Laspinema palackyanum D2c: one gene and its partners. The main gene of each other region encodes a partner of the protein of the gene in region 2 in a complex. Links are inferred from orthologs where the notes say so. Each region holds a gene or a part of one and is shown on either strand. Other genes may lie near its edges. The genes, in order: accD, accC and accB.

What was found.
Region 1: the proteins of accC (region 2) and accD are in contact, whole or in part, in a solved structure (PDB 8UXZ), measured with the Escherichia coli proteins. The link is inferred for Laspinema palackyanum D2c from one-to-one orthologs.
Region 3: the proteins of accC (region 2) and accB are in contact, whole or in part, in a solved structure (PDB 8UXZ), measured with the Escherichia coli proteins. The link is inferred for Laspinema palackyanum D2c from one-to-one orthologs.

Annotation. Positions count from the first base shown.
Region 1 is NZ_JAMXFD010000035.1:21,826-28,918, forward strand. What follows is about bases 2,227-5,017. They hold accD (acetyl-CoA carboxylase, carboxyltransferase subunit beta), read right to left. Parts: upstream 4,189-5,017; coding sequence 3,265-4,188; downstream 2,227-3,264. Other genes in these bases: psbV (photosystem II cytochrome c-550), read right to left, coding at 2,227-2,341; NG795_RS25530 (hypothetical protein), read right to left, coding at 2,493-2,618; NG795_RS25535 (hypothetical protein), read right to left, coding at 2,632-2,925; NG795_RS25545 (putative signal transducing protein), read right to left, coding at 4,306-4,530; NG795_RS25550 (photosystem I assembly protein Ycf3), read left to right, coding at 4,793-5,017. Outside these bases: NG795_RS25510 (diguanylate cyclase), read left to right, coding at 1-1,007; photosystem II cytochrome PsbV2, read right to left, coding at 1,013-1,513; NG795_RS25520 (hypothetical protein), read right to left, coding at 1,614-1,778; more of psbV, read right to left, coding at 1,850-2,226; more of NG795_RS25550, read left to right, coding at 5,018-5,314; Asp-tRNA(Asn)/Glu-tRNA(Gln) amidotransferase subunit GatC, read left to right, coding at 5,431-5,712; NG795_RS25560 (hypothetical protein), read left to right, coding at 5,828-6,955; NG795_RS25565 (prepilin peptidase), read right to left, coding at 7,016-7,093.
Region 2 is NZ_JAMXFD010000009.1:149,169-154,614, reverse strand. Bases 2,464-5,257 are described here. They hold accC (acetyl-CoA carboxylase biotin carboxylase subunit), read right to left. Parts: upstream 4,639-5,257; coding sequence 3,289-4,638; downstream 2,464-3,288. Other genes in these bases: NG795_RS13385 (DUF805 domain-containing protein), read right to left, coding at 5,173-5,257; NG795_RS13400 (YggT family protein), read left to right, coding at 2,760-3,044; psbX (photosystem II reaction center X protein), read right to left, coding at 2,464-2,557. Also shown: NG795_RS13425 (hypothetical protein), read left to right, coding at 1-126; NG795_RS13420 (TolB family protein), read right to left, coding at 123-650; NG795_RS13415 (TolB family protein), read right to left, coding at 698-1,270; NG795_RS13410 (Ycf66 family protein), read right to left, coding at 1,411-2,220; more of psbX, read right to left, coding at 2,438-2,463; more of NG795_RS13385, read right to left, coding at 5,258-5,446. UniProt on the Escherichia coli protein: This protein is a component of the acetyl coenzyme A carboxylase complex; first, biotin carboxylase catalyzes the carboxylation of the carrier protein and then the transcarboxylase transfers the carboxyl group to form malonyl-CoA.
Region 3 is NZ_JAMXFD010000008.1:195,116-202,209, forward strand. The notes cover bases 3,925-6,716. They hold accB (acetyl-CoA carboxylase biotin carboxyl carrier protein), read right to left. Parts: upstream 5,705-6,716; coding sequence 5,144-5,704; downstream 3,925-5,143. Other genes in these bases: NG795_RS12575 (ArsR/SmtB family transcription factor), read right to left, coding at 4,642-4,995; NG795_RS12585 (hypothetical protein), read right to left, coding at 5,689-5,871; efp (elongation factor P), read right to left, coding at 5,905-6,465; NG795_RS12595 (peptidylprolyl isomerase), read left to right, coding at 6,660-6,716. Outside these bases: NG795_RS12555 (LmeA family phospholipid-binding protein), read left to right, coding at 1-419; NG795_RS12560 (GerMN domain-containing protein), read left to right, coding at 707-1,360; NG795_RS12565 (Calx-beta domain-containing protein), read right to left, coding at 1,578-3,827; more of NG795_RS12595, read left to right, coding at 6,717-7,094. UniProt on the Escherichia coli protein: This protein is a component of the acetyl coenzyme A carboxylase complex; first, biotin carboxylase catalyzes the carboxylation of the carrier protein and then the transcarboxylase transfers the carboxyl group to form malonyl-CoA.

The DNA of each region.
Region 1 (7,093 bases), on a different replicon or contig from region 2:
TAACTCCCCTGGATTCAAGCTGGGGGGTGTGGTCCGCAGATAGCTGTCAAATCAAACCCGTTCGTCCCGTGGGCATCATCACCGAACGGGATATGTTACAGTTCCGGAATCTTGAACTAGACCTAGAGCGCCTCAGAGCCTCGACGGTGATGAGTGCGCCCTTATTTCCGATCGCCCCGGTTGCTTCCTTGTGGGAAGCCCATCAGCAGATGCAACGGCGACGGGTGCATCGCTTAGTCGTGGTCGGAAATGAGGGGGAACTTGGGGGAATTATCACCCAAACCAGTTTATTGCAAGCCTTAGACCCGATGGAAATGTATGCAGAGATTGAGGTCTTACAGGAATTATTGCAACAATCGGAATCGGAACGCGAAGCCCTGCTCAAGCAACTGATTGCTCGGAATAAATTACTTGAATCTCTGGCCCTGACCGATGAGTTGACCGGATTACCCAACCGCAGGGCAATGGAACAGGCGCTGCCCCAAATGCTCCCCCATTCTGCGGCCCAGGAGAAGTCTGTCTATAGCGACTATATTTGCCTGTTTGCCATTGATGTGGATTTTTTTAAACGGGTGAATGATACTTATGGTCATCCCACCGGAGATGAAGTGCTCAAAGAAATTGCGGCGCGGTTGCAAAGACGGGCCCGGGCGAATAGTTGGTTTTATCGCTATGGGGGGGAGGAATTTATTTGTTTAACGGTGGGGATTGGACCGGAAACGGCTTGGGAATATGGGGAAGAGTTGCGAGAGGCGATCGCCCAGGAACCGTTCATCACTGCCGAGGAGGTAGAAATTCCCATAACCATTAGCATGGGTGGGGCGATCGCCCCACTTTCGGGGATAACCGCCGCCGGGGTCCAAATCGGACAAGACCCCCAGTCTTTACTAGAGTTTGCCGATCGCGCCTTATATCAAGCCAAACGAGAGGGCCGCAATCGAGTGCAGTTCTGTCCTTATTCGGAAATTCTCTGCAAATTCGACCCTAACCCTCTCGATGCCCAGTAATGGCATTAACCTGTAAAGTCTTTGGTCCCCCAACCCGGTGCTTTTTGAGCCGCCCGGATAATAAAGGCCGCCATGTTTTCCACCTGTTCCGTCGGCAGCCAAGTCTCCGAGACCTCTCGACACCAGTAGATGTCCTCGCTGCCGTCATAATTCATCGGGGTCCGCATATAAGCGACCAACCCTTCGAGATTATTCCGGGGGGGGGTTGCGCCGCTGAGGTCCTCTAGGGACAGAGAGACTGCCGGATAGGGCAAGGTTGCCCCTCCCACATGACAGTTCAGGCAATGTTGTTTAAATAACTCTTTGCCTTCATGCAAACCCTCCGGAGAAAATAAGCGGGTTTCTCCTTGCTGATTGATTTCGATGGGCACGGGCTCGGTTACCTGCAAATAGCGGCGCAAATAGAGGTCAATCGAGTCGGCCTGTGCCGGTAATGTGAAATTCATAAAACCCAGGCAGGTAACGACGATCGCCACCACTGAGCGGATTAAAAATTTTTGCAACATTAGCACTTGAGTTGGGGTGCGGTTTAATCGCGAATTCTGACCCTGGATTTCCACAGGTGATGAGTCGGGAATCCTTTAGGGGGGATAAGCACACTCAGGGTTAGAAACTCTCACTCCGACGCCGGTGCCACGGACAAGAGTTGGGTTCAAGGGTGAGCATAGAGCGTTTTGGGGTTTGGAGAATCCCGCTCTTGTCGATCGCCTCTCCTAGGGGAGAGGGAGTACCGATCGCTGATTTCCCAATCCCCAAAACGCCCTTTTGCACTTGAGTCCTTCCGTTACAACATCCGTGAGGCCCGGTCGAGTCTGAATGCAGTCTGTAACCGATGGTCCGATTTAGCGGTAGGCTTTACCACCACCCCATTGGATGCCTTGGATTTTAGGCTGAATGAGGATGTGTCCGGCGATCGCGAACAGATCGTCCTCGGTCAGATTTCTCATTTCGGCGAAAATATCCGCACTCTTAATGCTGGGGTGTAATTCGGAAATGTCCGTCTCCCCGTCATAGCTTGTCGGATTCTTCATGTAATCGATTAACCCTTCAATCGTATCTCGTCGAGGAGTGGCAAAGGCCAAATCTTCTTGGCTCAAACTCACGTTGAAGTCGGTTTTGGTCACCCCACCGGCATGGCATTTGGAGCAGGTATCGTTAAATACCCGTTTGCCTCGTTCAACTTGTTGCAAGCTCAAGACGATCGTCTCGCCACTGTCGTTTAAGGGTACGGTGCGGATCCCGCGATCGAGTTCCACTGCCGTGGCATTCCCGACAAATATTTGAAAGGTGAAGAATACAGTGGCTACAGCCAGCCAGATGCATCTTTTCAGCATGGTTTTCCTCAAAAAAAAGCGGATATGGTATTGAACGCTAAACACAGCTCAGGCTTTGATTAGCTCGGTTGCTCACGGGTTCGGAACTGCTCCTATGTCCATTGATTGCTTTCAAAATGCGTCATCCGCGCTCGGGTCAAGACTTGACAAGTTAGCGCGGTTGTGCATGATTTCGGCTCGATGTCAAGGATGTTTGTTCGCGATCGCCCGTTAAAAAGCCGAACTCGCCCGGGGTCCCGTCATTCGCCACTAATCTGGGTTCGAGTTGCGATCGCACGGTTTCAGCTCGCTCAGGAACATTCCAATTCGGAATTCTCCGGGGGATTATCGTGAATTTTACTCAAAATTGCCTTGGCATCCTCCAACGCCAGAAGGGTTTGAGGACTTTTATAAGCAATCGAGAGCTCATCGCACCACCGCAGGATCTCCTCAATCGGGAGATTATAGTCTTGAGCAATTTCCGAAATCGACAATTCGGCGAAACCCATAATTTTTGGCAGACAGGTCAACATTAAGCCATTTTCAATATCATTATCATGCCAGTAAGTGGCACTTTCTAAAAATTGCATTTTTGCTTCAAGCATGGATGATGCACTAATCTCTGGAGCACCCACCACCACTCGGGGAATCCTTCGGGAATTTTTCAATTCATTCTATCCCTGAGTCTCCCTACAATCTCTGATAAATTCCCTACAAATTAGGTATTTCTTACCTTTGACTTTTGCTTAATTTTATGCTTATCCTCGGTTTAAAATAGTTTTGTCCGTGGGAGCCTCTTGCACGAAAAGGACCATAGTAGGAATTGTAGGGTGGGCATTGCCCACCGAACAGTTATGTGGGCAATGCCCACCCTACAATTCCTATAAAGGGTTGATTCGCGAATCAACCCTACCCGATCTATGGCCTCATGATGGAACAGAGATCTAGTCGATCGCCGTGGTACTCAAGTGCATCGCATCCGGGAAGGGAATCCGATGAGACAACGGAGACTGGGGTTGATGCAGACAAATCAACTGAGCCAAAGTCTTCTTAATCTGAGTCCGAGGAACGATCGCATCCACAAACCCATGTTGCAGCAGGTCCTCTGCTGACTGAAAATCCTCCGGCAACTTCTCTCGCAGGGTTTGTTCAATCACCCGGCGTCCAGCAAACCCAATAGTCGCTTTGGGTTCAGCAATAATAATATCCCCCAACATCGCAAACGATGCCGTCACCCCCCCAGTGGTGGGATGGGTCAAAATTGGAATATACAGCAACTTGTTCTCCCGATGCCGTTCCAGAGCTCCGGAGATTTTCGCCATTTGCATCAGGGACAGCATCCCTTCTTGCATCCGCGCCCCCCCAGAAGCACAGATAATAATTAGGGGTAACCGTTCTCGGGTGGCCCGTTCAATCAGGCGGGTGAGTTTTTCCCCCACCACGGACCCCATGCTACCCCCCATAAATTTGAATTCCATCACCCCCAGGGCCACGGGTAAGCCATCCAGCTTGCCGAGTCCGGTTTTCACCGCATCTAAACAGCCGGTTTTGTCTTGATATTCCCGGAGGCGATCGCTGTAGGATTTGCGATCGCGGAATTTCAGAGCATCCACCGCTTGCAAATTCTCATCTAAAGGCATCCAAGTCGTGCCATCAATGAGTTGGTAAATCCGTTCTGATCCATCTACCCTCAGATGATGCCCGCATTCGAGACAAACCATCTGATTCCCTCGGAGGTCCTTCGTATAGGTCAAAACCCCACATTCCGGACATTTCGTCCATAGCCCATCGGCTATCTCTCGCTCTTGCCGCTCTTGGCTCATGGGGCCTGACTTGCGGCGATTTGCAAACCAATCAAATAGAGACATGAAAACGCTTAATCCCTTCTGTTTGTTACCGATTCAACTTCACGGCCTTTGATCAAAGAAGCCCAAACAAGAGTGCGATCGCTTCCTCTGCTGACGTTTCTCCACAACCTCTGTTGTTCAGAGTTCGGACCCAGGTTCCTCTTCTTCTGGGGGACTGAGTAACAACAACGCCGTCCACCGATCTTCTGGACGCACTTGCAAGGCGGTTGGACTCCCGGTTCCCAAATATGAAAGAATGCCTAAATCAATAATCCGAGTGGGAATCTCATGGGCCTCCAGCACCTGTTGCATGAACTCAGCCTCCCAGCGATGGCTGGTCGTTTTCACTGTGATCCAGGTCACAATAAACTGATCTTACCTAAGATTGTTTCCCGTTTCATTCTGAGGTCAGGCCCCAGAAACCCTATTTTACCGCTATTTTTGTTCAATTTTCCTACAGATTGGGCGAACTGGCACTAAAAAATCCTCTCCCTTGCTTTCTGTTTATTGAATCGGGCTCAACAAACTCAATTCTGAGCAAGCGGATGGAACCACAATGCCTACAATAGGATTAAAGAATCAGCCAATCGTCAAACTCTGTTAGCAATCTTAGACCGAAACCCCCATGCCCAGAACACAACGCAACGATAACTTCATCGACAAAACCTTTACCGTGGTAGCGGACATCATTTTAAAGATCCTACCCACGAATCAACAAGCGAAGGAAGCTTTCGCCTACTACCGCGACGGAATGTCGGCTCAAGCCGATGGGGAATATGCTGAAGCTTTAGACAACTATAACGAAGCCCTCACCCTGGAAGATGACCCCTACGATCGCAGTTATATTCTCTACAATATCGGCTTGATTCACACCAGCAATGGCGATCGGGACAAAGCTGTGGAATTTTACCATCAAGCACTGGAACTCAATCCCCGGATGCCCCAAGCTCTCAATAATATCGCGGTGATTTTGCATTACCAAGGGGATCAAGCCAAGGAAGCAGGAGACACCGAGGGAGCAGAGGAGTTATACGATCGCGCCGCAGACTACTGGAAACAAGCCATCCGTCAGGCTCCCAATAACTACATTGAGGCCCAAAACTGGCTCAAAACCACTGGACGTTCCACCATGGATGTGTTTTTCTAGTCTCTGGGTTCTTTCAACCTAAACTTTTTGCGGCGATCTCTCCGGTTTGATGCAGTTTTTCTTTCAAACAAAGGGCGATCGCCATCCACCCTCACCCTCACCCTCCCCATTTACCCATGATTGACCGAGAACAAATTCGCAAAGTCGCCCACCTCGCTCGTCTCGAACTCACCGAAGCAGAAGAGGAACAATTCACCACCCAAGTGGGCAGTATTTTAGAGTATTTCGAGCAGTTGAGCGAACTGGATACGGAGAATATCAAACCCACCACCCGGGCGATCGATGTCAGCAATGTCACTCGTCCCGATGAACTCCAACCCTTTACTGACCTTCAATCCATTATGAACGCTGCTCCTGATGTGGAAGGCGAATATTTTAAAGTGCCTAAGATTCTCTAGGGAAATTCATCCGCTATCCCCTTTATAAAACCCGCTTTCAAAATAGCCTGCTTTGGCAGGCTATTTTCTTGCAACTTCTTGATAGATTAAAAGCTTTAACCCTTATCTAACGACCATGAGCAGCTACCAATATTATGAATTCCAAGCCTTAGACCGTCCCTTGACCGAGAAAGAACAGGACTATATCCATACCCTGTCGAGTCGGGTTCAACTGAATCGGACACAAGCCATATTTCTCTACAATTATGGCGACTTTCGCGGACAACCGGAACAGCTTTTAGAAAAATGTTTTGATATCATGCTTTATACGGCGAACTGGGGGAGTCGCCAACTGATGTTTCGCTTGCCCAAATCTTTGATTAATCCTGTGGAGTTAGAACCCTATCAAGTCCCCGATGGTATTAATATTTCTACTACTGAACAGTCAGTTCTTATCGATATCAACATTTCTGATGAAGATTTGAATGGCTGGACCGATGGGGAAGGATTGCTCCCCCGGATGTTAGCCTTGCGCGATGATTTATTACAAGGGGATTACCGAGTTTTGTACTTAGGTTGGCTAAAGGCGGCAAAACTTTGTTATGACTTTGACCCAGACACTTGCATAGAACCCCCTATTCCGGCTAATTTACACCAGCTTTCCAAACCGTTAAAAGCCTTTGTCGAGTTTATTGAACTCGATCCCGATTTAATTGAGGCAGCGGCTCAACTGAGTCCGAAATCTGAAACAAAATCGGATTCTATTCAAGAACTACAGAAAAGAATTCCCCAGATTTCTGAACAGGAACGCAATGACTTTTTAGCGCGCTTGCTACAAGGAGAACTGAATCTCAACCGCAAACTCAGCCAGCGTTTACAATCTTTTTCCAAAAAGCCCACCTCTCAACCTTTGTCGGACTCACCAGGTCGCACGCTGTCTGAACTGCTCACCCTCGCTGTCCAATTAAACCAACTCCGGAAGCAGAAAGAAAAACAGGCTGTAAAACAGGAAAAAATTAAAAAGATTAAGGAACTAGCGCCTCGGGAATCTTACCTTTGGGAACAGGTCTTTCATGAAATTGGAACCAAGCAGGTCAAAGGTTACGATCGCGCCATTGTGCATCTGGTCAATTTACAGGACATCGCCGAATATCAAGGCAAATTGCCGGAGTTTCAAGCCCGAGTTCGCAAGATTCAGCAAGACTATAGCAACCTGCGTGGATTGATGTCTCGATTGCGAGAGTTTAAGCTTTGGCAAGATTAAATCAAAACCCCGTTTGAGGGGAGTTGGGAGTTTTTAAATACGAACTTTTCCCCTCTCCTCTTACTGCAACGGAAAAAATAGGTCAAGATAAGCGGATAAAATCGTTTCTCCCCACAAGGCGGCGATCGCTGCACCCAG
Region 2 (5,446 bases):
TGGATTGAGAATGAACATCGTCTGGTGCGCGGGATTTTGTTGAAAGTTAGTCAGTCTTTGGATGAGTTGTTGTTTGAAGGATTGCAACAACTGGCGGGTGTTGCTACTGGAGAAGAATCGCGTTAACGCGGGGTGATCGGGATGTCTAGGGGTTGACCCGATCGCGCATCGAGAATCATGAGATCCCATTGTCCGTTGGCGCTGGATTCAAAGGCGATGGTACTGCCATCGGCGCTGATGACGGGATTGCGAACTTCTGCTTTAAAATTTTCCGTGAGGTTGCGTAACTGACGGGTTTCGCGATCGTGAAGGTAAATATTGGATTGTCCCTGACGGGTTCCGGCAAAGACAATATAACGCCCATCTTCCGAGATGCCTGGGTGGGAGGCGAGGATATCCAGTTGGTTTAATCCCGGAATATCGACGAGGCGGCGAGTGTTCCCATCAAACAGGTAGACATCTTGTCGTCCCTGGCGATCGGAGACAAAGGTAATAAAACGTCCCGAGATTTGCGGGGTGATATCATCACTGGGGCTATTTAAACTCCGTCCTGAAGGATCGAAGGTAAAGTTCAGCAAACGCGGATAGGTGGTGCAGCTACTCAAAAGACTGACCAGGGAAACCATTGGAATTAACAGAAAGCGCTTCACAATTTCACTGTTTTTTAATGTGAATTACCCTGAGACAAAATTTAAAATTACTGCGGTCCGGTTAGGGAAAAACCCGAGGGAACGCCATCAATGAGGTCTAATTCAATACTCGGTCCGCGATCGAGGACTTCGATATCCCACTGACCGCGACCGCCACTTTCAAAGACGATATAACGACCGTCGGGGCTAATTTTGGGATTGCGAATCCACCCTTGATAGGGTTGGTAAATGACTTGTGAACCTCGGGTGATGCGATCGTACAAAATCACCGAGGACCGGCCTTGGTTGCTGGTGAGGTAGACGATATAACGGGCGGTGTTGCTGATGCTGGGACTATCGGCGATCGCATTTTGCCGGTTCAACCCCGGTAAATCGGCAAACTGGCGATTTTGTAAGTCATATAGCAAGATATTTCGACTGCCATTGCGATTGGAGACAAAGGCTAAAAAGCGCCCATTGGCACTCAAGGACGGCTGTTCGTCGGTATAGCGACTATTGATAGAAGTTGGCCCAATGGGGATATTGGTGGGGTTGCATCCGACTAAAAAGCTGCCAAAACTTAACCCAAAAATTAGGGTTAGGCCGTGGCGGAGGAGGTTTTTTGGAGCGAATCTGTTCACCTTGGTTTTTCCCAGTTGAGGACAGGGACGCCACAATTTGGGGGGGAATGGCACGGAGGGAATCAATTAACAAAGGGTCAATTAACAAAGGGGCGATCGCCATCAATTGCCCCCGATCGCCCATTTCTGTCCCCGATTGTTTAATAATCGAAATTCCCTGTATTATCTTGCTCGTGATCGTCCTCTTCTATAGGGTCGATCGGTTGATAATCTACATAATCACTCGGTGCCGGTTCTTCTTCCGGTACAGGGGGTCTGCGGGTCCGTTCCTCCGGGGGAGGAGTCCGCGAGGGTCTTGCACCTGGGGGTCTTCTACTCCCTGAAGTTCCTGCACTGGATGGCGGACGTCGAGAGGTTCTTTCCTCCGTTGTATCCACCGTTGCCTCCCATTCCGGATAGGAAGGACCACTGGGGGGACGTTCCGTTGGACGGGGACGACGCACACGGGAACTGGGACTGGGGCGATCGCCAGGGGCTCGGCGACTGGGTGGCCGTCTGGGGGCCTCATCCGCATAATAGGGATTGCGAGCCGCTCTGGGGTCCTGAGTCCCTTTGATCCGGCGTCGGGTGGGATTTTCCTCGTAGTCGGATTCGATTTCGTCGAGTTCCGCATCCACTCGGTAGACACTACTGACGGGACGCTCCTCATCTACAATTCGCCCCGATTGGCGCTTCGCCTGATTGGTGGTGACACCGCGCAAGCGAATATTGTCAAAGGCAAAGTAGATTGCTGACCCTCCCAGCAGAATCTGACCAAACTGCATAATCGGGTCAAAGCGCCATCCGTAAAAGAACAGAATGCCGCCACAAAGTAACCCGACTGCTGCAAAAAACAGATCCGTATCTCGCGATAGTTCGGGACGCCATGAGCGGACAGCATAGAGTCCGGCCCCACCGATGGCGATCGCGATTCCGACGATACTCGCTAAGTTGAGACTAAAATTTACCATCTGCTCTCTCCTTCATCTTTTTTATGTTAGCGAGTATCCCGCTAAATCTCCACCCACTCCTGATTCGCTTGGATTGTGATCAGCATAAGTTCGGCTTTTGTCCTTCGTCAGTTGCCCTTCCCAGTCAGGGAAGAAACCTCAGCGTATAGAGAACACCTCACCTTCATCAGTGGGTTGGCGATCGCCCTACGCTGAGGTTTCCATCCAGTTCGCCGGTTTAGAACCGTTGCACTTTATCTTTCTGGCTGATGAAAATCAGAGCAGCAGTGGCGGGGATCACGATCAGGACTGCACCCCAGAAGAGGCTCCAAAACAGGTTGGCGAGTGATGGCGTCATAGTGTCTCCTTAAACAAGATTTACATTTCTATCATTTTATTAAACCGTTACCGCGTTGAGAAGTCCAGTTTCTTCCAATTCCAAAACTCCATGACTCAGGGACTCAGGGGGAGAACCAACCGCAAGGGGCAACACCAAGGGGCAGGGATTGAAATACAATAGACTTAACAAGGCTGTAACAAAACTTAAATTTTTACTCATGATGACATCGGTTGCGATCGCCAGTTGGATCATTGGCCCCCTCTTAGTCATAATGACCCTATGCTTCATCTTCCGGATTATCCTAACCTGGTATCCCCAAATCGAACTCACTAAATTTCCCTGGATCCTGATTGCCCTCCCCACCGAACCCTTCCTAGCCCCCACCCGCAAACTCATCCCCCCCCTAGGCGGTGTAGACATCACCCCCATTATCTGGGTCGGCATCATCAGTCTCCTCCGAGAAATCCTCCTGGGTCAGCAGGGATTGCTGAGGATGATGATGTAGGGAGAAGGGGTGGATAGGGAGGATGGGGGAGAAGGGGTGGATAGGGAGGATGGGGGAGAAGGGGTGGATGGTGGGTTGCCGAATCCGGCGGGGGATTTATCCCCCGCCTCATAGCTAAAGTCGGTTAAAAACCGACTAGGAACCTTATCCTAAAAGCATTTCAGTCGGTTTCAACCGACTTTAGCTGTTAGGCGGGGGTTTTAACCCCCGACGGTTGTCGCAACTCCCCCATCTCCCCCAAACCTCAACCCTTCGACATCATCTGTTCCACAAAATTGGTATAAACATCCCCTTGAATAAAATCGGGATGTTCCAGAATCTTCTGATGGAAAGGAATCGTAGTCGGGACCCCGGTGATGGCGCATTCCCGGAGTGCTCGTCTCATCCGCTTAAGGGCCGAAGGGCGATCGCAACCCCAGACAATCAACTTCCCAATCAACGAATCATAGTAAGCCGGAATATCATAATCCGTGTACACATGGGAATCCATCCGCACCCCCGGACCACCTGGAGGTAAAAACCCATTAATTCGTCCGGGACAAGGGCGAAAATTGAGATCGGGGTCTTCCGCATTAATCCGACATTCGATCGCATGACCCCGTAACTGCACATCGTCCTGACTCAGACGCAGCTTTTCCCCTTGAGCAATCCGAATCTGTTCCGCAATCAAATCCAACCCTGTAATCATCTCCGTCACTGGGTGTTCAACCTGGATCCGAGTATTCATTTCCATAAAATAGAAATGACCCGAGTAATCCAGTAGAAACTCAATCGTTCCCGCACCCGTATAATTAATCGACTTCGCCGCCTTCACCGCCGCCTTACCCATTTTCTGGCGTAAGCTAGGGGTTAGGGCCGGACTGGGGGCTTCTTCCAACAGTTTTTGGTGACGGCGCTGAATCGAGCATTCCCGTTCCCCCAAATGGATCACATTGCCATGAGCATCCGCCAGGATTTGGAACTCAATATGGCGAGGGCGTTCGATAAATTTTTCTAAATAAACCCCAGGATTCCCAAACGCCGCTTCTGCTTCCCCTTGCGCCGCTGCAAACAGTTTCGGGAGTTCACTCTCTTCCCGGACTAAGCGCATCCCCCGTCCGCCACCCCCAGCAGTTGCCTTAATAATCACCGGATAGCCGATTTTCTTGGCAATTTCCCGAGCATCTTTTTCATTGCTAATTAACCCATCGCTTCCCGGAACCGTCGGCACCCCAGCCTTTTGCATGGTTTCCTTTGCCGTAGACTTATCCCCCATTGCGCGCATCGCCTCGGGAGTCGGTCCGATAAAACTAATCTGATGATCCGCACAGATTTCGGCAAACCGCGCATTTTCCGACAAAAACCCATAACCCGGGTGAATCGCTGTCGCGTTCATGGTTAAAGCAGCAGAGATGATATTGGGAATATTCAGATAGCTTTTGGCGCTGGGGGGTTCGCCAATGCAAACCGCCTCATCTGCTAGTTGGACATGGAGCGCATGACGGTCAATCGTGGAGTGTACCGCAACCGTGGCAATCCCCATCTCCTCACAGGTCCGGAGAATCCGAAGGGCGATTTCGCCGCGATTGGCAATGAGAACTTTGGAGAATTGCATGGGCCTGCGGTTGCTCAACTCGTAAAAATCAATAAAGGATGACCGAATCCTGTGGGTGTCCCGGATTCAGCCGCATAGAAGATATGCCAACTCCAAATCCTATCATGTATCGGATAATACGAGTTTGCCTCGAAAGCAGCAAGAGGCTGAAACCCTTGTTATTGGGGGAATTTGGACAATTTGAAAAAAATCTTTCAAAATTGTGAACATTTTTGAAAAAAGTATGGTAAGTTAACTAGAGATGAGCTAAGATAGTTCATTGCCTGCGGATGTGGCGGAATTGGTATACGCGCACGTTTGAGGGGCGTGTGGCTTTGCCTTGCGAGTTCGAGTCTCGCCATCCGCATTAAATCTGAAAAGGGGTTACAACTTTTATGTTGTAACCCCTTTTGCTTTGGTGGCAATGGGAAAATTAGGGCCTTGGTTGAGCGCCGAGGTTTTAACAAAATGACCGAAATAGGAAAGATGATTGAAGCTGGCACTCCATCCGTTCTCCGAGGTGGAATCCGATTTTAGAGTGGGGATGAGAAAGGTTCATCGGGATTTGGGGTCGAGTCCGTATTCATTTACTCCAGGGGTTCCGTCTTCTAGAGTAAAAATGAAATTGGCGATCGGGACAATAAGCCACCATCCGCTATGATTCGTGTCATGCATTCTCCGAACACTCACGGCAATGGTGGGAATAAACACCGCCAGTTGATAAATAGCCGTCAGTACACTCTGATCGGTATTGGTTATTCCTCCGAGTACCTCCTCAATTATTGCTAATAAGAATCCAACGATGAAGTTGAACAAGACAAACATCCAA
Region 3 (7,094 bases), on a different replicon or contig from region 2:
GCATCGGGATCACCCGCACCAATGACCCGGAGGCCCAAAGGGACCCCCAACGCTTTCAAATTGTCAACCCCGAGGTGGAATTTTTAGCCAATAATCGAGTGCGCTTCCAGTTAGAAATTGCCGATCGCCGGGATAATGAATCCGTGCAAATCGTTGTAGAGACCGGATTAGCCTCAATTAATGGGGCAAGAATCCAAGCCATCAACCCGACCATCTGGATTAACAATGAAGAGGCCCCTCCTCAGTTGATTACAATTTTCTCCCGAATCCTCGATCGCGCCCTAGACCTCAGAAAATATGAAGACCGAGGATTATTTGCCCGGTTTTTAAAATTTGAACTGAGTCCCGATCTCCTAGAAGTTGCCGCCTTTATTCGCATCGATCAGCCCGATGCGTTGTCGGTCTTGACTCGCGAGTAAGTTTTCGGGAAATTTAGCCGATTCCCTTGTAGTTTCTTGCCAAGGTCTACCGCCATCTTTAATTTTTTAATAAAGATGTAGCTATTTGTTCTTAAGGCATTGGCGATCGCCAATTAACCCGATGAGCGGCTCAGGGCTGGGAAGAATTCAGGGATGAGAACAGGTGATCCCCCGTACTGGATACCAAGGGAACCCTCAGAGGACTGAAACATCCGCTCAGTTCAAAACCCCAAAATCCGCCTTTCTTATTAGTGAATATTGTTTAACCGTTGAGGAGAACTTTTGATATGCAAAATGGACAAACTCGCCGCATTCCCCTGGGTGTTATTGCCACCCTCTGTGCTGTCGTTGTCGCCGCAGGAGGTGGAACCGCTTGGTGGGCCGTGAATTCTCAAAAGGATCTCACTCTCAATGGCATGAATCCCGTTCCCACCCAACCCAGGGACCCCGGGGTAAATATCCCAGTCACCCAGGATCCGAATTTAACTCCTCCCACAGCGCTCAATCCCATCGAGCAATCGGTGCAAATTTATGTGGTCCAAGATAACGGGACCCAATTTGAATTGGCCTCTGTCCCGGTCTCCGTGCAGGCAACGGAAGAACCCGAGGCGGTGTTAAAAGCTGCCTTTGATCGCTTGGTCACTCAACCGCCCAATGGCGCTGGCTTTAGCGCAATTCCCCCGGGTACCCAAGTGCTGAATGTAGAGGTCAAGGAGAATGGCATCTATGTTAACCTCTCCCCTGAATTTACCTCCGGGGGTGGCAGTAGCTCGATGACGGCTAGATTAGGGCAGGTAGTTTATACGGCGACCACCTTGGATCCGAATGCCTCGGTCTGGATTTCCGTAGACGGGGAACCGTTGGAAGTCTTGGGGGGTGAAGGGTTAGATATTCCTCTGCCGATTACCCGCACTATTTTTGAGTCCGAGTTTCCGCTGTAATTTATTGTCCTTGTCAACAGCATGGACCCCCCAAGTCTCCTCAATTCACAGGGGCTTGGGGGGTCAATTTGTAGGGGATAAAACCTACATTCCCCAGGTTAGATCGCGCTCTAACGGATTAAGGGTTTTAACGCCCTAACGCTTATGGAGTCAAAACTTCAGGCTTCAAAAACCTAAAAATATATTGAGAATAAAGATAGAGCTGCGGAATGGGAGTTTAAAACAAATAGACCTCTCCAGGGTCAGAGCCAAAGATCCAACCTGGAGCGGCGATCGCCATGCTGTCACCGATCCCAGTCACTGCAGCGCCAAACCCTTCGGTTCGCTCTGGAAAAGGATTTCTGAACGTGGTGACCAGTTCCCCAGTAGTGCCATCAAACAGATAGGCGGATCCCTCGTTCGTGGTACTTGGATTAACTCCAGGAGCGCCAATCAGGAAATTATCTGCGATCGCCGCTACGGAAGTCCCAAACCCCTCGTAGCTTTCTGATGAGGGGTTAGAAAAGCTCAGGAGCATCTCCCCGGTACTGCCATCGATTAAATAGGCTGCTCCCGAAAACAAATCAGCTCCCTCCGCACCTACTAAAATCCTGTTACCCACTGGTGCTAAAGAGACACCAAAGGCATCACTCTGATTGGGAGCCGGACTGTTAAAGGTTTGGAGCAATGCTCCCGTTGCCGGATCCAAGAGATAGACCCGACCGGAATTAAAGCCATTCCCATCATCAAACGGTGCAGCAATTAAAGCATTATTACCCAGTGCTGCCACTTCCTGACCAAATCCATCTAAACTATAAGGCTCTGGATTTAAGAAAGTTTGGAGGAGATTACCACTGGGATCGAATAGATACGCGGCACCACTTCCGGATTGATTACCACTGGCAACCCCACCGTCACCAATCAATAGATTATTGCCTATAAACGCCACAGAGAACCCAAAGGAATCCCCAGGATTCGGAGATGGCGATCGCAGGGTTTGCACCACTGCTCCTGTATCCACGTCAAACAGGTAAGCAATTCCTGAACCTAGACCACCCGTTGCATCCCTGGGGGCCCCAATGAGTACAAGGTTACCCTGGGCTGCAATCGAGATTCCGAAGCGATCCCCCACGCTAGAAGTCGGACTGTTGAAGGTTTGTAACAGTTCTCCTGTGGTTCCATCAAACCAATAAACCACCCCAGGAACAGCATTCGGGCTATTCTTGCCCGGTGCGCCAATGAAAAGGTTCTGACCCAATGGGACCAGTTCTGCACCAAAATTATCCCCTGGGGTGGGGTTAGGGTTCCGAAAGGTCAATTTCGGTAACTGGGTATCGTCATCAATAATGTCTAGAACGGCTGTATTTTGAATTCCGATGACTGCTTCGCCCGTGGGATTAAGTAACGTTAAATAAAGGCTTTCAGTCGATTCTAATTGCGGATCGTTAACAATGGGAATTGTCACCGTTTTCTGGGTTTCTCCCGGTGCAAAATTAATTAAGACAGGCGTATTGTCGTAATCCTCTAGGGCGATCGCCTCATTACTAGACGCGGAAATCGTCACCCCTACGGTTCCCTCCCCACCATTGCGGGTTACTGTCACTGCCGCTTCAGTCGTGCCATCCTCATTAACGCTAAAATTGCTGTCGCTAAAATTTAGGGTTGCCAAATTGATAAAATCTTCTGCATCCAGAGTGCCGAGGTCAACAGACTGCAATACGGCTAAAAACTGCCCATTGGATTTATCTCGAAGCAGGACATCTGAACTATTATTTTCCGTTCCTTGAATCAATTCAAGGTCAGTAAATGTTAGACCTTCAATGAGAGCAATTTTATCGATACCATCGGTAAAATCTGTAATCACATCGGCAGAGGCGATCGCTGTCCCACCCAGATTTTTTCTTAGGAAAAAGGTATCATTGCCTTCAGCGCCGGTTAACGTATCGATCCCAATATCCCCATAAAGGCGATCGTCGCCTAATCCTCCCATCACTAAGTCATTGTCTTTACCCCCGCGTAGGATATCATTTCCAGCACCACCGATTACCGTATCATTTCCTCGGTTGCCATTTAGTTCATCTGCACCTTCACCCCCATCCAAACTATCTTCACCCGCCAGTCCTAACAGGGTGTCATTACCCAGTTCGCCCCCTAGGAAATCACTGCCATCACCCCCAAAATTGGCTTCAGGTCCTTGATCTCCAATCAGAAAATCGTTGCCATCTCCTCCGAACAACGTATCATTACCCAGATCGCCGAAACAGGTATCGTCTCCCAGGGTTCCAAAGAGGCGATCGCCGTCTTTGCCTCCGCGCACAATATCATTGCCATTTCCGCCAAAAACTGTATCGTTTCCCTGATTTCCATTCAGGCGATCGTCCCCGTCAAAACCTTCGAGGATGTCATCTCCAGAAAACCCCAAAATAGAGTCAATTTCTGGGGTTCCTGTCAAGGTATCATTTTTGTCACTGCCCAATAGAGGAGCCATATTTTAATTTCATAGGTTTGCGCATTAATTTAGCGATCAGCTAGACTGTTGATTTTTCCGGTCAAATGATAAAAATCTTAAACCAACATTCCGTAGGTTAAGTTAAAGAAGTAAATAATATTTCCGGCAGGAGGCTCCCACAACCTGAAGTATCCATTGCCGTTCCTCGGTTAAATCGGTAATTTGTTGACATCCATTAAGGGTCAGGAGATGAATCGATTAAAAGCATTGGAAAACCCATCTTAAAGTTGGAGTGGCGGTGGGGTTACCCAATTGGTTATTAATCGACTTTTTGGCCTGTGCTAGTGCTGACGTTGTGTAAGATTTCTGCGTTAACTCCTTCTTTTTCCGCAGCAGCTAGGGCAATTTAAACAAACAGTTGAGTCAGTCCCGCTTTATAGAGGACGTCGAGAACTCTCCCAAGTCGGTCATCATTGAGATGCTCTGGAGTGATCTCTTCGTACAAGAGGTGTTCTGTCGCTTTTCCCTCGAAGAACTTCTCAAATAGGTACAACGGAGCGCTCACCAAGCCTAACCCGTTGATAATCATGGCTTTGATTATGATTCCGGCACTCACGAGTTCTAGGGGGTGGCTCCCTAGCACCTGATTGATGATTTCTACCAGTCCAACCCGATGTAGGATGCCTGCTACTATGCCCAAGTGGTTAATATCTGGTCCTCTAACGGAAGATGCTATACCTGTCATACTTTTAAAAGTATTCGCCCTGTGCTATTTTACCTGCGGAATGTAGGTTTCATCCGGATTCCAGTTTTCAAAGCAAAAACCCACAACCTGAAGGGTGTGGGTTTTTGCTTATCGTTTTCCATGCAAGCTCAAAGAGCGGAATTGACGCGCTTGTTCTTCAATCCGCTCGGCAAGGCGATCGCACACGAGATTACACAGCTCGAAAATCAGCGGATCTTCCACACGATAATAAGCCGAAGTGCCTTCCGTGCGACGACTGAGGATTCCCGCTTGCAGCATAACTTTCAGATGTTTAGAGACATTCGCCTGACTGGTGGAGGTGGCATCCACTAACTCTTGTACACATTTTTCACCATTTCTGAGTAAGTTTAAGAGCTTCAAGCGCATGGGCTCACTCAAAATACTGAAATATTCCGCCACTTGTTGCAATACCTCTGGGGGTAAGGGTTGCGCTCGTTTCATGGCTGGTCCTAAAGAATTACCCATATTTATATGGTCCTATTGTAACAGTAAACCGATTTATGACAATTAAGTAATTAAAGGGAGTGAACTCAAGAGTCGATTGTCTTGAGAGCAAGGCAATCGACTCACTCATGGAGGCGGGAAAACATTACTCGGGGCTAATCCGCATTAAAGGCTGACCGTATTCTACCGGAGTGCCATTTTCGACCAAAATTTCCACCACTTGTCCGGAAACCTCAGCCTCGATTTCATTCATCAACTTCATCGCCTCAATGATGCAGACGGTTTGGCCGAGTTTGATGCGATCGCCCACGGCGACAAATGGCGGTTCATCAGGAGAGGGAGAGCGATAGAAGGTCCCCACCATTGGGGAAATGACCTCCAAAAACTTGCGATCGTTCGTCACTGGAGCCGGAGCAGCGACACTGGGACCTCCAGGAGCATTCCCCTCCGTCGGCCCAGGGGTCCCCGACGAGGTAGGGGCTGTCGGAATAGCAGGCTTAACCGGGGGACTTGAAGGGGCGATCGCCCCAGTTCCCTCAGTCGCCAGGATCAACCCCGGATCAACCGGGATCCCCACCCGCTCGGCAATTAACCTATCCTTGCGTAGGGTCAGCTCAAAATCGCCACTTTTTAAAATCAGCTCAGAAATATCCGTTCCATTGAAAGCCCCAAGCAGCTCACTCAGTTGGCTTAAATCCAGTTGCACAGTTTCTTTGACCCCGTAAAATCAACGTTATTCTTCTCTAGTTTTTCCCCATCGAGCCCAAGGGAGGGCGATCGCCTCGGTTTCCCCGGGATAAACCCACCGCGATCGCCCTCCAAGGCAGCCCAGGAGAGGGAATAAACACCACTCTCCGGAGTGCAAAGACGCACGAGGACTGACCGCTAGTCGGTAAGCGCGAAACTCTATGATTCTCGGCCCAGATAGGAATCGTTGCGGGTATCGATTTTAATCCGTTCACCGATCGTTATGAACAAGGGAACCATCACCTCAGCCCCAGTTTCCACCGTCGCGGGTTTAGTTCCACCCGTTGCGGTATCCCCTTTGATGCCCGGATCGGTTTGTGTCACTTCCAAAACGACCGAGTTGGGCAGTTCAACTTCCAGCACTTGTTCGCCCCAACGGACGACGTTTACTTCCATCCCTTCCTTGAGATACTTGACGCGATCGCCAATTTGCTGTTCACTCAAACGGGTCTCTTCATAGCTTCCCATATCCATAAACACTAACTGTTCACCTTCTCTATAGGTGTACTGCATCGTATTTTTTTCTAACGTCGCTTGTGGCACGCTCTCTGCCGCACGAAACGTGCGCTCAATCACACTGCCATTCTGGACATTCTTTAATTTCGTGCGAACAAAGGCCGAGCCTTTACCGGGTTTGACATGGAGGAATTCAACCACCCGCCACACAACCCCATCTAATTCAATTGTGACGCCGGTGCGAAAGTCGTTACTGGAAATCATGAATCTTTATTCGTGGAGAATAATCGGGATTTTATTTTACCGCGAATTCTCCCCTTCAATGGTATTGGATCAAATTCCCACTTTCCGATCCCCTCCCATCCGGACCCAGAAATTCCCCGAGATGCCCCTGTGCAACTTCCCCCAGTATGGGAAGATTGATCCATGCCGATTAAAAAGGATTCAGAGATATATTGATGCTGGCTTCAAGTCAAAAAATTACAAATTTATGGCAACGCGGCCTCAAAGCCGCTTTAATGGTCGTGCTAATGACCAGTCTCTCCCTGGGATTAAGCTCCGCTTGGTGGGATGGCGGCGACAGTTCCACCCCCAACCGCACCAGCGTACTCCCCCAAGGAAATGCCATCACCGATGGTAAAGCCCTCTTACGATATGCCTTACCCATTGAAAATTCAGCAATTCGCGAGGCCCAAAGTAGTTTAGAAGATATCTCCCAGCAACTGCGGGGCAAACGCTGGAGTCCCATAACCAGTGATATCACCAAAGCTGCCGGAATTTTTACCAATCGCGAGGCGGATATCTTGAAGGATATTCCCGAATCGCAACAAGCGAATGCGAGTGCTATCCTCGCCCAAATTAAAGAGGAAATTGGCACCTTGCGATCATCCGTC